DNA from 3 places in the Bradyrhizobium centrosematis genome. Region 3 is predicted to be linked to each of the others. Evidence: predicted binding sites of a transcription regulator. Region 3 holds the regulator's gene; each other region holds the start of a gene.
What was found. Region 3 encodes PhoB, which activates phosphate uptake and scavenging genes when phosphate is short. Its sites were predicted from a motif close to TGTCATNNANCTGTCAT; they were not measured.

Region 1: P6U31_RS20850 (RNA degradosome polyphosphate kinase) is a predicted target of PhoB. The motif match lies at 1,599-1,615, and genes of this name have one in related genera.
Region 2: P6U31_RS13160 (YbhN family protein) is a predicted target of PhoB. The motif match lies at 2,170-2,186, and genes of this name have one in related genera.

What each region holds. Positions count from the first base shown of each region.
Region 1 covers NZ_CP120703.1:4,310,987-4,316,067, reverse strand. Annotated here, with positions in the region: gene P6U31_RS20850 (RNA degradosome polyphosphate kinase) at 1-1,524, opposite strand, end outside; gene P6U31_RS20845 (chromosomal replication initiator DnaA) at 1,686-2,363, opposite strand; gene P6U31_RS20840 (CDP-alcohol phosphatidyltransferase family protein) at 2,455-2,997, opposite strand; gene purM (phosphoribosylformylglycinamidine cyclo-ligase) at 3,153-4,226, shown strand; gene purN (phosphoribosylglycinamide formyltransferase) at 4,241-4,894, shown strand; gene P6U31_RS20825 (cold-shock protein) at 4,985-5,081, opposite strand, start outside.
Region 2 covers NZ_CP120703.1:2,754,768-2,759,848, forward strand. Annotated here, with positions in the region: gene P6U31_RS13155 (hypothetical protein) at 1-833, opposite strand, end outside; gene P6U31_RS13160 (YbhN family protein) at 917-1,999, opposite strand; gene P6U31_RS13165 (ferritin-like domain-containing protein) at 2,425-2,931, shown strand; gene P6U31_RS13170 (MFS transporter) at 3,098-4,504, shown strand; gene P6U31_RS13175 (EAL domain-containing protein) at 4,618-5,081, shown strand, end outside.
Region 3 covers NZ_CP120703.1:7,323,856-7,328,936, forward strand. Annotated here, with positions in the region: gene argF (ornithine carbamoyltransferase) at 1-908, opposite strand, end outside; gene P6U31_RS34580 (aspartate aminotransferase family protein) at 908-2,116, opposite strand; gene P6U31_RS34585 (GcrA family cell cycle regulator) at 2,575-3,087, shown strand; gene phoB (phosphate regulon transcriptional regulator PhoB) at 3,327-4,034, opposite strand; gene phoU (phosphate signaling complex protein PhoU) at 4,058-4,774, opposite strand; gene pstB (phosphate ABC transporter ATP-binding protein PstB) at 4,786-5,081, opposite strand, start outside.

The sequences.
Region 1 (5,081 bases), 3.0 Mb from region 3:
GGTGATGAAATTGAACACGCGTGCGGCATCGCGGCCAATGGTCGGATCAGAGGTGAAGTAGGAGAGGTCGGTATAGATGCGTGCCGTGACCGGGTGATAGTTGCCGGTGCCGGTATGGACATAGGTGGTAAGGCTGCCGCCCTCGCGGCGCACCACCATCGAGAGCTTCGCATGCGTCTTCAGTTCGAGGAAGCCGTAGACGACCTGCACGCCGGCGCGTTCGAGATCGCGCGCCCAGCGGATGTTGGCTTCCTCGTCGAAGCGCGCCTTCAGCTCGATCAGCGCCGTGACGGATTTGCCGGCTTCGGCCGCTTCCGCGAGCGCGCGCACGATCGGCGAGTTGTTGGAGGTGCGGTAGAGCGTCTGCTTGATCGCGACAACATCGGGGTCGCGCGCGGCCTGCTGCAGGAACTGCACGACCACGTCGAAGGATTCGTAGGGGTGATGGACGACGAGATCCTTCTGACGGATCGCGGCAAAGATGTCGCCGCCGTGCTCGCGCACGCGCTCCGGGTGGCGCGGCACGTAAGGCGTGAATTCGAGGTCGGGACGGTCGAGGCGGGTGAGCTGCGAGAGCTCGTTCATCGCCTGCACGCCGTCGACCAGGAAGACCTCGTCATCGGCGGCCGACAGCGCGTGCTGAACGAAGCTGCGCAGCTCCTCCGGCATCTTGGCGTCGATCTCGAGCCGGATCACCGATCCGCGCCGGCGGCGCTTGAGCGCCGTCTCGAACAGGCGGACGAGGTCTTCCGCCTCTTCCTCGATTTCGAGCTCGGAGTCGCGGATGATCCGGAAGGCGCCCTGGCCGTGCAGATTGTAGCCGGGGAACAGGCGGTTGATGAACAGGGAGGTCGCCTGTTCCAGCGAGATCAGGCGAACGATCTTGCTGTCGGCCGGCAGGCGTATGAAGCGGTCGATCTTGCCGGGCATGCGGATCAGCGCGTTCATCTGCTTGCCGTCAGCCGCACGCGTGAGCTGGAGCGCGATGGTGAAGCCGAGGCTCGGGATGAACGGGAAGGGGTGGGCCGGGTCGATCGCCAGCGGGGTCAGCAGCGGGAACACGTTGTTGAGGAAGTAGTCCTCGATCCAGGTCCGTTCCGCCTTGGTGACGTCCTTGCCATCGACCAGCACGATGCCGACATCGGCCAGCGTGCCGCGAAGGTCGCGCCAGATCGCCTGCTGGTCGGAGGCCAGTTCGGAGACGGTGCGGTTGATCAGCGCGAGCTGCTCGGACGGGGTCAGGCCATCGGGGCTGCGTTCGGCAATGCCCTCGCGCACCTGGGCCTTGATGCCGGCGACGCGGACCATGAAGAACTCGTCGAGGTTATTCGCGGAAATCGACAGGAATCGCACCCGCTCCAGCATGGGGTGGCTGGGATTGACCGATTCCTCGAGGACGCGGCGGTTGAAATGCAGCCACGACAGCTCGCGGTTGATGAACCGCTCGGGGCTCGATGCGATTGCCGGCAGACCCTCGGCTTCCGGAGCTTTTTCTTTAGTTTCAACAGCTTGCGCAGAGTCCATCAGAAGTCGGTCCATCCTGTCTCGCCTCACCTTGCGACCTACGCGCAAAACCCGCGGGAGCATGTGTTAGAGCGATGACGTTTCGATGACATTGATGTTCCGCGGCCTCTCGGCGTCAAGCGGCGTTCGCGCAGGCCCCCTTGGCGCCGGCGGGGCGGGGCTCAGGCATCCCGGAGCAGCTCGGCGGCGAGCGCCCTGGTGACGGGGCGGCCGAGCCGGAGGGCCTCGCTGTCGAGCAGTTCCACGGCCTGGCGGGCGGCGGCCGAGGACCGCTCCAGCCGGTTGGCGAGATAACCGACCACGCTCTCGTCCACGGTGAGCTGGCGGTCGGCGCAGAATTTGACGATCAGGCCGCGGAAGAGCTGGTCGTCGGGCGGCAGCAGCGTGACGACGGGCACGGCGCGCAGACGCGAGCGCAGGTCGCGCAGCTCGATCTGGAGCGAAGCCGGGACCTCGCGTCCGGTGAAGAGCACGTAGGCGCCGTCCTCGCGGGCGAGATTCATCAGGTGGAAGAGGGCGCGTTCGTCGAAATTCCCGGCCCTGAGATCCTCGACCACCAGCGCACCGGTGGCGAGCGCGCCTGGAACGCTTGCGGCGGTTAGCCCATTGGCCGCGGTCGAGCGGGCGCCTGCCATTTCAGCCCAGATCGCGGCGAGGTGGCTCTTGCCGCTGCCCTCCGGGCCCGCCAGCCACATGATCCGGTTCGGCCATTCCGGCCAGCTGTCGATCAGGGCGAGACCGGCCGCGTTGGCGGGGCCCTCGAGGAAGTTGTCCCGGCTGAGGCTCTCCGCATGCGGAAGCGCAAACGCCAATTGTCGGGGATGGACGCGGCCTGCCACGCTTGCTTTGCTCCATGCCGGCGCGCCGGCCCGTTTGAAGAGAATTCGACTTAATCGAGCGGAGTTGGCCCTTTGCAAGGCGCTTCCCCGCTCATTTGGCCTCGATCGTGCTCATGTGCCGCAGCCACTCGACGAGATAGAGCGACACCGAGGAGAGCGTGAAGACCGTGACGAGGCCCATCAGGATGATATCATAAGGGGCCGGCTTGAAGCCGAAGGCAAGCGCGGCCAGCACCAGGGCCGCGAACGCCACTTGTGCGACCGTGTTGAGCTTGGACACTTTCGACGGCTTCATTTCGACGGGGCGGTCGAACAGCCAGGATACGATCACGGCGGCGACGATCATGATGTCGCGCGAGACCACCAGGATCACGATCCAACGCGGAATCGCGCCCCAGATCCCGAGCGCCATGTAGATCGAGACCAGCAGGGCCTTGTCCGCAAGCGGGTCGAGCAGGGCCCCGAGCTCGCTCGTCATGTTGAAGCGCTTGGCCAGGAAGCCGTCCACGGCGTCGCTGATACCGGCGATCAGGAAGACGGCGAACGCGACCTCCATTTGGCTCGACACGATGGCCCAGACGATGATCGGGACCAGCATGATGCGGCCCAGCGTAATGATATTCGGAATACTCACGAAAGCGCTTCCCGGCACCCGGTCTGACCTCGAATCCGGCCCCCTGGGAGGCTGAACCGGTTGATATCTACATAGTATAGGGCGGTGCGCCATGCGAGCCATTGCGCGTCCCCGGAATTCGACGTAACCAGCCGCAAACCCACTGGAAATCGGGCATGACCGACCGCAAAAACGGCCTCACTTACGCCGATTCAGGCGTCGATATCGACGCCGGCAACCGCCTGGTCGATTTGATCAAGCCGATGGTGCGGGCCACCGCGCGTCCCGGCGCCGCCGCCGAAATCGGCGGCTTCGGCGGCCTGTTCGACCTCAAGGCGGCCGGTTTCAAGGACCCCATCCTGGTCGCCGCGACCGACGGCGTCGGCACCAAGGTCAAGATCGCGATCGAGACGGGGCTGCACGGCGGGATCGGCATCGACCTCGTCGCCATGAGCGTCAATGACCTCGTGGTGCAGGGCGCCGAGCCGCTGTTCTTCCTGGACTATTTCGCCTGCGGCAAGCTCGACCCGGAGGCCACGGCGGCGATCGTCGCGGGCGTCGCGGAGGGTTGCCGGGAGTCCGGCTGCGCTCTGATCGGCGGCGAGACCGCCGAGATGCCCGGCCTCTACAAGGACGGCGATTACGACCTCGGCGGCTTTGCCGTCGGCGCCGCCGAGCGCGGTACGCTGTTGCCGCGCAAGGACATTGCGGTGGGTGACGCGGTGATCGGCCTCGCCTCGTCAGGCGTGCATTCCAACGGCTTCTCGCTGGTGCGCAAGATCGTCGAGCAGTCGGGCCTCAGCTTCGAGGCGCAGGCGCCGTTCGCGCCGGTGATGACGCTCGGCGGTGCGCTGCTGACGCCGACCAGGCTCTATGTCAAATCCTGCCTGCGCGCGATCCGGGAGACCGGCGCGGTGAAGGGGCTCGCCCACATCACCGGCGGCGGTTTCACCGACAACATTCCGCGGGTGCTGCCGAACAACCTCGGCGTCGGCATCGATCTGGCGCGCCTGCCGGTGCTGCCGGTGTTCAAATGGCTGGCCGCGCAGGCCGGCATCGCCGAGCTGGAAATGCTGCGCACCTTCAACTGCGGCATCGGCATGATCGCGATCGTCGAGCCGGACAAGGTCGACAAGGTGGTCGAGGTCTTCACCAATGCCGGCGAGACCGTGGCGCAGCTCGGCACCGTGATCCCGGCCGAGGGCGAGCACCGCGTCGTCTATAACGGCCACCTCGACATGGCGCTGTGATGACCGGCGCCGTGATGAAGCGCCGCGTCGCCATTCTGATCTCCGGTCGCGGCTCCAACATGGCCGCGCTGATCAAGGCCGCAAGCGCTGCGGATTTTCCGGCCGAGATCTCGCTCGTCATTTCGAACAGGACTGATGCGCTCGGGCTCGAGCGGGCCAAGGCGAGCGGCGTCAATACGCGGGTGATCGAGAGCAAGCCGTTCGGCAAGGATCGGGCCGGTTTCGAGAAAGTGCTGCAGGCCGCGCTCGACCAGCATGGCATCGAGCTGATTTGCCTCGGCGGCTTCATGCGTCTGTTCACGGCCGAGTTCACCAAGGCCTGGTATGGACGGATGCTCAACATCCATCCCTCGCTGCTGCCATCCTTTCCGGGCCTCGACCCGCACGGCCAGGCCTTGCGTGCCGGCGTAAAGCTGTCCGGCGCAACGGTGCATTTCGTGATCCCCGAGACCGATGCCGGCCCGATTGTGATGCAGGGCGCAGTTCCCGTCGGCGACCACGATACCGCCGACACACTGTCGGAGCGCATCCTCGAAGTCGAGCACCGCATCTATCCCGAAGCGCTGCGGCTGCTCGCCACCGGCAAGGTCCGCATCGAGGGCGATGTCTGCAGGACGGAGGGGAGCGCGGCGTCGGAGAATTTTCTGATTGCGCCGGTGGTGAGCTGAAGCGCGTAGCCTCGCGGCCGGTCTTGCCAAACAAAATCCCCCGGCAGAGCCGGGGGCAACATCATGATTTCCCACATGTCGTGAGGGATATCAGGAGACCTTGAGATTCTCCGCGGATGTTTTGCCGCGGTTCTCCACGAGGTCGAATTCAACCACCTGGTTCTCGTTGAGGGTGGAGAGTCCGGCA
Region 2 (5,081 bases), 3.0 Mb from region 3:
AGCGCGGTGCGTGTCTGGTAGCTGTACAGCGAGCGGTGGCAGGGCGCGTTGAACCAGAGTGCGCTGTAGCGCTGCCAGTTTGCGAGCGTGTCCGGCGCCTCGCAGGCGCGGCCGCCCTTGAAGCCGTGGCGGCTCGGCCGGTAGTACTGCGCGCCGGCCGTGCCGAGATAGGAGCGGAAGCAGAAGCCTTCGTCCGACAGTGCCAGCGGGCGGTCCGGATTGCCTTCGCCCGAGGCAATGCTGTCCCCGAGGCCGGCGATAAAGATGTCGCGGACCTGGATCTCGGTCTGGACGCGCTGGGTCGGGTCGGAGCCGGAGGAGACGTCCACGGTTGCGACCGTCTGCTTGCCGTAGCGGACCCGCAAGTTGATCGGCTCAGCGCAGTCAAAGGTCGATTGTTGCGGACCGTCGCCGTCGTCGAACGACCAGGCGCAGGTGGCGCCGACCGGCACGGCGCCAACGAGGCGCACGGTGACGGGATGGTCGATCGGGGTGAGGTAGTTTTCCTTGGTATTGTCGCGGGTGCAGGGCTGGTTGACGCGGCCCTGAAGGTCGATGCAGAGGCGGTTGACCATGTTGCGGGCCCAGCCGCGGCCTTCGCTCTGCAGCTCCAGCGATTGCTCGGCGGCCAAGATGCTGCGGTTACGCGCATTCTCGACATGGAGCAGGAAGTCGCGCTCCTCCCGGAACAGCCGGAAGCGGTTACGCACCTCCCAGCTGATCTGCAGGGGGCCAGCATCCTGCGCGGCGGCACGCTCGGCCGGCAAAATGGTCAAAAGCCCGGCCAGCAACAGGGCGCTTGCGGAAAGGGTACGAAGGAATAGAGGGATCATGGCCCGCGTCTTCAACGGCAAAGTTGAGGCGGAAATAAGAGACGATCGCGCTTCCGCCCGCAACCTTTGTCTAGCCGCGTGCCTTACCGCTTATTGGCCTGCCGCAGCAGCCGCTCGCGCTCCATCGGCGTCACCTCTTTCGGCAGGTTGGCCTGCGCGCAGGCTTCCGCCAGCCGCCGCCGCTCCTGCCAGGGCTCGACCACGTTCATCCAGAGTTCGCGCGTGCCCATGATGGAGATGGCGAGGCCGAACGGGATCACGAAATAGAGAATGCGGAACACCAGGAGCGTAGCCAGAAGCTGCTCGCGGCCGAACTCGGGCAGCGCCAGCAGCATGGCGGCATCGAACACGCCGATCGAGCCGGGCGCGTGGCTGGCGAAGCCGAGCAGCGTGGCCAGGATGAACACCACGGCCAGCGACATGAAGTCGATCGGCGGATTGACCGGCATCAGGAGGTACATCGCGGTGGCGCAGAAGCCCAGATCGACCACGCCGATCAGGATCTGGACCAGCGTCAGCGGCGCCGACGGCAGCACCACCTTCCAGCCCTTTTGGCCGAGCTCGCGCCGCTTCTCGCCCATGCAGAGCCAGACCAGGTAGGCGACGATCGAGGCGAGGCCGCCGAGCGCGATCAGCCGATTGAGCGACGACGGCAGCTGATCCATCGAGGAGGCGGCATCCGGATGGATGGCCATGCCGATCGAGAGCACGAAGATGTTACCGAGCCAGAAGGTCAGGCCCGACAGGAAGCAGATCTTTGCGACGTCGATCGCGTTCAGCCCGTAGTCCGAATAGATCCGGAAGCGGATCGCCCCGCCGGTGAACACGGTGGCGCCGATGTTGTGGCCGATCGAATAGGACGTGAAGCTGGAGAGCGCCGCGATGCGATAGGGCACGTGCTTCTTGCCGATCGTTCGCAGTGCAAAAAAGTCGTAGAAGGTCAGCGTACAGAACGCGAAAAACACGCAGACCGCCGCCATCCCGATACTCCCGCGGGGAATCTCGGTTAACGCCGTCAGGATGACCCCGGTATCGATGCCCTTCAGGGTCCGCACCAGCGTGGTGATCGCGAAGGCGATGATCAAAATGCTCGCGGCAACTCCGAGCCGTCGCCAACCGATCCATCTCTTGAAGCCGCGCTTCAGCGCGGGCAGCAGTCCGTGCATTCATCCTCCCGGCGGGGGCAAGACCGACCGGGCCAGGCATTGGCCAGTCGGGTGCGATCATGGCCAAAGGCAGGCATCGATCGCTAGGCATGATCCAGCTCATTTAAGGCAAAAACAGCGGCTTGTGCAGCCCTTGACAACAATAGGTTCTGCGTCGGACCGGTCAGCTTTGTCATATGCGGTTCACATCGGAGGCGCGTTAAGCATATGAGTCGTGAAACCGGCGCGGCGCGCGCGTTTCTTATGTCGGCATGATTGCAGATCCCGGTGCGGTCCGCATTGTTCCAGCGCAAGCGATGCGGTCTTTTTGGAACGTCGATGCCGCGCACTCGTTGTGGCCCCATCAGCAACCGAACATGGCGGAATGAGCGGCTTTTTCGCACGAGCCGCCGCCTTCGTGTTCCAGAAACCGAGAGGACCGAACGATGGGACTGTTCACAAAGGACATCAAAACCATGAACGACCTGTTCGTGCACCAGCTCCAGGACATCTATTACGCCGAGCAGCAGCTGACCAAGGCGCTGCCGAAAATGGCAAGCAAGGCCACCGACCCGCAGCTGAAACAGGGCTTTTTGACGCACCTTGAGGAAACCAAGCAGCACGTCTCGCGGCTCGAGGAAGTCTTCAAGATGCATGGCGTTGCCGTGAAGGCGGTCGACTGCCCCGCGATCGACGGCATCATCGAGGAAGCCGACGAGACTGCCGGCGAAGTCGCCGACAAGGCGGTGCTCGATGCCGCGCTGATCAACGCGGCGCAGGCTGCCGAACATTACGAGATCGTCCGTTACGGCAGCCTGATCGCCTGGGCCAAGCAGCTCGGCCGCAACGATTGCGCCAGCGTGCTCGCCAAGACGCTGGAGGAAGAGAAGGCGACCGACAAGAAGCTGACGACGCTCGCCGAGAGCAAGGTGAACCTGCGCGCGGCGAGCTAAAGCTGAGGGTGTAACGACGGAAGCGCCGCGCGGCCGTTCGCGCGGCGCTTTGCTTCCTCACCGCAAGCATGCGGCAGCTGTGTTGAGCATCCACCATTCGGTCGTTATCGAAGCATGGAGCGCCGTGATAACGTATATTTCGCAGGGGCTGCAATCGAGGTGCAGCATGCGAGCCACCACCATTGAACATGAAAATTTTCAGGACGGAGCCTCGGTACCGCGTGCCTGCTCGCGTCTTGCGACCTCTCTCACGCTGGCCGCGATGAGTCTCGGCTATGGCGTGGTGCAGCTCGACGTCACCATCGTCAATACGGCGCTCGATGCGATGGGAAAGGCGCTTGGCGGCGGCGTTGCCGAGCTGCAATGGGTGGTCAGCGCCTACACCATTGCGTTCGCCGCCTTCATCCTCACGGCCGGCGCGCTTGGCGACCGCATCGGCGCCAAGCGTGTTTTCATGGCGGGGTTCGCGATCTTCACCCTGGCCTCAGTCGCCTGCGCGCTGTCGCCCAACGCGGCCATCCTGATCGGCGCGCGGCTGGTCCAGGGGCTGGCGGCGGCGATCTTGGTGCCGAATTCGCTTGCTCTGCTCAATCATGCCTATGCCGACGACCGCGCCCGCGGCCGTGCGGTCGCGGTCTGGGCTGCAGGCGCGAGCCTGGCGCTCACCGCCGGCCCCTTCGTCGGCGGCGCGCTGATCACGCTGGTCGGTTGGCGCGCGATCTTCCTGGTCAATCTGCCGATCGGGCTGGCCGGCCTGTGGCTGAGCTGGCGCTATTCCAGCGAGACCACCCGGGCGCGCTCCCGCGAGATCGATCTGCCCGGTCAGCTCGCTGCGATCGCGGCGCTAGGCGCGCTGGCCGGCGCGATCATCGAAGGCGGTGCGCTGGGCTGGAGGCATCCGGCCGTGATCGCGGCCTTTGTCGGCGCCGCCGTTCTCTCCGCTCTCTTCATCTGGCGCGAGAGCCGCGCGGCGCAGCCGATGCTGCCGCTGTCGCTGTTCGGCCACAGACTGTTCGCCCTGACCTCGCTGGTCGGCCTGCTCGTCAATGTCGCGATCTACGGCCTGATCTTCGTGCTGAGCCTGTATTTCCAGCGCGTCAACGGGCTGTCGGCGTGGTGGACCGGGCTCGCTTTCGTTCCGATGATGGGGGCGGTGCTGCCGGTCAATCTGCTGGCGCCGCGCCTCGCCGAGCGCATCGGCCCGTGCCCCACCATCGTGGTCGGTGCCTGCGTCTCGACGCTCGGCTGTGTCGGTTTGTTGGAGATCGCGGCCGACACGAGTTATTGGATGATCTGCGCGCAGATGATTGCGATCAGCGGTGGACTCGGGCTCTTGGTGCCGCCGCTAACCTCGACTTTGCTGGGCAGCGTCGACAAAGCGCGCTCCGGGATCGCGGCGGGCGTGCTCAACGCGACGCGGCAGACCGGCAGCGTTCTCGGGGTCGCGTTGTTTGGTTCGCTGATCGCCGGGACAGGCGCGTTCATGGACGGCCTGCATATGTCGCTGGTCATTTCAGCGGCGGTCTTGTTGCTGGCTGCGGCGGTGATCGGCCTCGGTGCGCCGGCGCGATGAACAATGTGAGCGAACCTACACATGCTCCATTTACCATTCGTGGACCGGGAACATAGCGGGTTACCGATCGTCCACCTCTGTCGGTTCAAGTGCGGGTCCAGAGGGGCCCACCGATGTATCAAGTTCTCTACTGTCTCACCGAAGAGCACGATTGGCGGCTGGTCGCGCTTGGCGGCGCGGTGTGTCTGCTCGCCAGCGCGGCAGCGATCAGCCTGTTCCACCGGGCGCGCGCGGCACAGGGCCTCGGGCGTCTGGCCTGGATCGGCCTCGATGCTGCCGTCAGCGGATGCGGCATCTGGGCGACGCATTTCATCGCGATGCTGGCCTACGGGCCGGGAGGCACGGGTGCCTACAACATCCCGGTGACGATCCTGTCGTTGATCTTTGCGATCTCCGTCACTTTCGTAGGGCTGAGCATCGCCGTATCGTCTGCGCGTGCGGTGTGGATCGTGCTTGGCGGTGCCATCGTCGGCGCCGGTGTCGCGGCGATGCATTACACCGGCATGGCGGCGCTGGAGATACCGGCGCGGGTAAACTGGATCGGTGGCACGGTCGCCGTCTCGGTGCTGTCCGGAAT
Region 3 (5,081 bases):
AGAATGCCCTTCTGCGCGTGCAGGCGGTTTTCGGCCTCGTCGAACACGACCGATTGCGGACCGTCGATCACCTCGTCGGTGACCTCCTCGCCACGATGAGCGGGCAGGCAGTGCATGAACAGCGCATCGGGCTTGGCGAGCGACATCAGCTTGCTGTTGACCTGGTAGGGCTTGAGCACGTTGTGGCGATGCTCGCCTTCCTTGTCGCCCATCGACACCCAGGTGTCGGTGACGACGCAATCGGCACCGCGCACGGCGGCTTCCGGATCGGTACCGAGAACGATCGGCGCGCCCGTCGCCTTGACCCAGTCGCGCATCGCCTTTTTCGGCGCGAGCTCCGGAGGAGTGGCGACGTTGAGCTGAAACCTGAAGCGCTCGGCGGCATGCGCCCAGGACGCCAGAACGTTGTTGTCGTCGCCCGTCCAGGCCACCGTCTTGCCCTCGATCGGGCCGCGATGCTCCTCATAGGTCATGAGGTCGGCCATCACCTGGCAGGGATGCGAGCGCCGCGTCAGGCCGTTGATGACGGGCACGGTGGCGTTGGCCGCAAGCTCCAGCAGGGCCTCGTGATTGAGGATGCGGATCATGATGGCATCGACGTAACGCGACAGCACGCGTGCGGTGTCGGCGATGGTCTCACCGCGGCCGAGCTGCATCTCGGCGCCGGTGAGCATGATGGGCTCGCCGCCGAGCTGGCGCATGGCGACGTCGAACGAGACCCGCGTGCGGGTGGAGGGCCGCTCAAAGATCATCGCCAGCGTCTTGCCTTCGAGCGGCCGCACCGGCTGATGCGCTTTCTGCTTCGCCTTCATTGCGGAGGAGGCCGCGAGCATGCGCTTGAGCTCCGACAGCGGCAGCTCGTTGATGTCGAGGAAGTGCTTCGGGGTCTTTGTGGGGGACTTGCTCATCAGCTTGCCGCCCGCTTGGTCTGGCTCGCCGACAATGCGGTGCAGGCACGCTCCAGCCGCCCGACGCTGTCCTCGATCTCGGCTTCGGTAACGATCAGCGGCGGCAGGAAGCGCACGACATTGTCGCCGGCCCCGACGGTCAGCAGTTTCTCGTCGCGCAAGGCGGCCACGAGATCGCCCGAGGGCACCACGGCCTTGATGCCGATCAGGAGGCCCTCGCCGCGCACTTCACTCACGATGTCGGGGTGACGGTCGATCACAGAGGCGAGCTTCTGCTTGAGCAGCAGCGACATCTTCTGCACGTGGTCGAAGAAGCCTGGCTTGAGCATGACATCGAGCACGGCGTTGGCCGCGGCGATCGCCAGCGGATTGCCGCCGAAGGTCGAGCCGTGCGAGCCAGGCCCCATGCCGGCCGCCGCATTCGCGGTCGCCAGCACCGCGCCGATCGGGAAGCCGGCGCCGAGCGCCTTCGCCAGCGACATCACGTCAGGCGTGACGCCGGTGCGCCGATGCGCGAACAGATCGCCGGCGCGGCCCATGCCGGTCTGCACCTCGTCGAATGCGAGCAGCAAGCCCTTCTCGTCGCAGAGCTGGCGCAGCGCCTTGAGGAAGCCGGGAGGTGCCGAGCGGACGCCGCCCTCGCCCTGGATCGGCTCGATCAGGATGCCGGCGGTGTGCGGACCGATCGCCTTCTTGACGGCTTCGAGGTCGCCGTGCGGCACCTGGTCGAAGCCATCCATCGGCGGGCCGAACCCTTCGAGATATTTGGCGGAGCCTGTCGCGGCCAGCGTCGCCAACGTGCGGCCGTGAAAGGCGCCTTCGAAGGTGATGATGCGGTAGCGCTCCGGATGGCCCTTGGAGAAGTGATGATGGCGAACCAGCTTGATCACGCCCTCCAGTGCCTCGGCGCCGGAATTGCAGAAGAACACGAAGTCCGCAAAGCTCTCGCTGCACAGGCGCGCGGCGAGCTTCTCGCCGTCCGGGCTCTGGAACAGGTTCGACATGTGCCACAGCTTGGTCGCCTGCTCCTGCAACGCCTTGATCAGATGCGGATGGCAATGGCCGAGCGCGTTCACCGCGACGCCCGAGGTGAAATCGAGATAGCGATCGCCGTTGGTCGCGATCAGCCAGCAGCCTTCGCCGCGTTCGAAACCGAGGTTGGCCCTGGCGAAAACGGGGAGCAAATGCGGCGCTGCGCTGTTAGTCATGACGGTCACTTGATGTTGCGGACGGTGTGAGGCGTGCATTGCGCAACGCACCATTGACCGGCCCGGAAAACGAAACGTGCCGCCTTTTAAGGGCGGCACGCGGCACTATCTTATGCTTGGTGAACCCGGTGTCAATGCCACCTGGAAAGCCTCAGGAAAGGCTGATTCCGTAGTCTTGCGGTGGCGATTTTGCGGGTTTTTCACCACGGAACATGTGGAAGCGAGTCGGCGGACTCTTGCGCGTGAGTCACGCCATATTGTAGCGTTTGAACTGTCAGATACGACATCTCGTGCAGCGGTTCTGATCCCAAGAGTCCTCATGTACCGGCGTAAACGTTCGGGCGTCAGTCACGCGCCCGGCGAGCCTTAAGGGATTCTGACGGCACGGGTTTTTCGAGGCTTAGGCATTCGCCGCAAGGGCGCCAGGACGGCAGCCGCGCGGCGAGGGAAAGGGTGCAATGACGGTTTTGACCTGGTCCGATGATCGCGTCGAGCAGCTTAAGAAGCTCTGGGAGGCCGGGCTTTCGGCCAGCCAGATCGCAGCAGAGCTCGGCAATGTGACCCGCAACGCCGTGATCGGCAAAGTGCACAGGCTCGGTCTGTCCGGCCGCGCCAAGAGCCCGTCATCGGCCGCGCCCCGGCCGCGCAAGGCGCGTCCCGCACAGCACATGATGCGGGTGACGCGCCCCATCGCGCGCGGCAACACTGCGCTGGCGCAAGCCTTCGAGGTCGAGGTCGAGGCCGAACCCGTTACCTACGACAACGTGGTGCCGATGAGCCAGCGACTGTCGCTGCTCGAATTGAACGAGGCGACCTGCCACTGGCCGGTCGGCGATCCCTCGAGCCCGGATTTCTTCTTCTGCGGCGGCAAGGCGCTGTCCGGCCTGCCCTACTGCGCTCAGCACTCGCGCGTGGCCTATCAGCCCGCGGCGGATCGCCGGCGCGCACCGGCGAAGCCGGGCCCGCGGTGAGCTTGTTCTGAGATCAAGAAGCAGCCGTCCACGGTGACGGTTGAACAATCCGATGTCGTCCCGGACAAGCGCGCCACAAGCGCGCGCAGATCCGGGACCCATAGCCACCGCAGGATGTGGTGACGGGGACTCGGAGTTACCTATTTCGCAAAACAACCACGCCCTGTGGTTATGGTCCCGGATCTGCGCTGACGCTTGTCCGGGACGACACCAATATCGCGGCGGCTCTCTAAATTAGCTTACGTCTGCTCGGCCTTCGCGAAGCGATCGTCGAGTGCGTAGCCGGCACCGCGGACGGTGCGGATCGGGTCCTGCTCGCGGCCGAGATTGAGCAGCTTGCGCAGGCGGCCGATATGGACATCCACAGTACGCTCGTCGATGTAGATGTCGCGGCCCCAGACGCTGTCGAGCAGCTGCTCACGCGAGAACACGCGGCCGGGGTGCTCCAGGAAGAACTCCAGCAGGCGATATTCGGTCGGGCCGAGATCGATCGGCCGCCCCGAACGCGCCACGCGGCGCTTGTCGCGGTCGAGCTCGATGTCGCCATAGGCGAGCACGGTGGCGAGCCGCTCCGGGCTGGCACGTCGCAGAAGACCCTTCACGCGCGCCAGCAGCTCCGGCACCGAGAACGGCTTGACGATGTAATCGTCGGCGCCGGTCGCAAGCCCGCGCACCCGCTCGCTCTCCTCGCCGCGCGCCGTGAGCATGATGATCGGCAGCTGCTTGGTCTCGGGACGGGTGCGCAGGCGGCGGCACAGCTCGATGCCGGACAGGCCCGGCAGCATCCAGTCGAGCACGATCAGGTCGGGAATGTGCTCCTTGAGGCGGGTGTCGGCATCGTCGCCGCGCATCACCGTCTCGACGTCATAGCCGTCGCCTTCGAGGTTGTAACGCAGAAGCTCGGTGAGAGCTTCCTCGTCCTCAACCACCATAATGCGTGCGCCCATGGTGTCGTCGCTCCTTCAAGTCTTCAGGTATTCGGAATCGTCGTGGCGAACGTGGTCATGTCGCCCTTCGGCCGCTTGTCGGTGATCGCCTGGCCCTCGATCATGTAGAACACGGTCTCGGCGATGTTGGTGGCGTGGTCTCCGATCCGCTCGATGTTCTTGGCGCAGAACATCAGATGGATGCAGAACGAAATGTTGCGCGGATCCTCCATCATGTAGGTGAGGAGCTCGCGGAACAGCGAGGTGCAGATCGCGTCGACTTCCTCGTCGCCCTTCCAGACCGCCATCGCCGCCGGCAGATCGTGCGCGGCATAGGCGTCCAGCACGCTCTTGACCTGCTGCTGCACGAGGTCGGTCATGTGCTCCAGGCCGCGGAACAGTTTGAGCGGATGGAAATCGGTCTCCAGCGCCGCGACGCGCTTGCCCATGTTCTTGGCGAGGTCGCCGATCCGCTCGAGGTCGGTCGCAACGCGCATGGCGCCGACGATCTCGCGCAGATCCACCGCCATCGGCTGGCGCCGGGCGATGGTGAGCACCGCGCGCTCCTCGATGCGCTTCTGCAGCGCGTCGAGATCGGCGTCGGTGGTGACGACGCGCTGGCCGAGCGCGATGTCGCGGCGGATCAGCGCGTCGACGGACTCGACGATCATGCGCTCGGCGATTCCGCCCATCTCGGCGACCAGGCGGGTGAGCTCCTGGAGGTCGGTGTCGAAAGCCTTTGCGGTATGTTCAGAACCCATGTCCCGTCTCCTCAGCCGAACCGGCCGGTGATGTAATCCTGCGTGCGCCGGTCGCTCGGCGACGTGAAGATCTTGCTGGTGTCGTCGAACTCGATCAGTTCGCCAAGATACATGAAGGCCGTCTTGTCCGACACGCGCGCCGCCTGCTGCATGTTGTGGGTGACGATCGCGATCGTGTAGTTCTCGGACAGTTCCTGGATCAGCTCCTCGACCTTGGCGGTCGAGATCGGGTCGAGCGCCGAGCAGGGTTCGTCGAACAGGATCACCTCGGGCCGCACCGCGACGGTGCGGGCGATGCAGAGGCGCT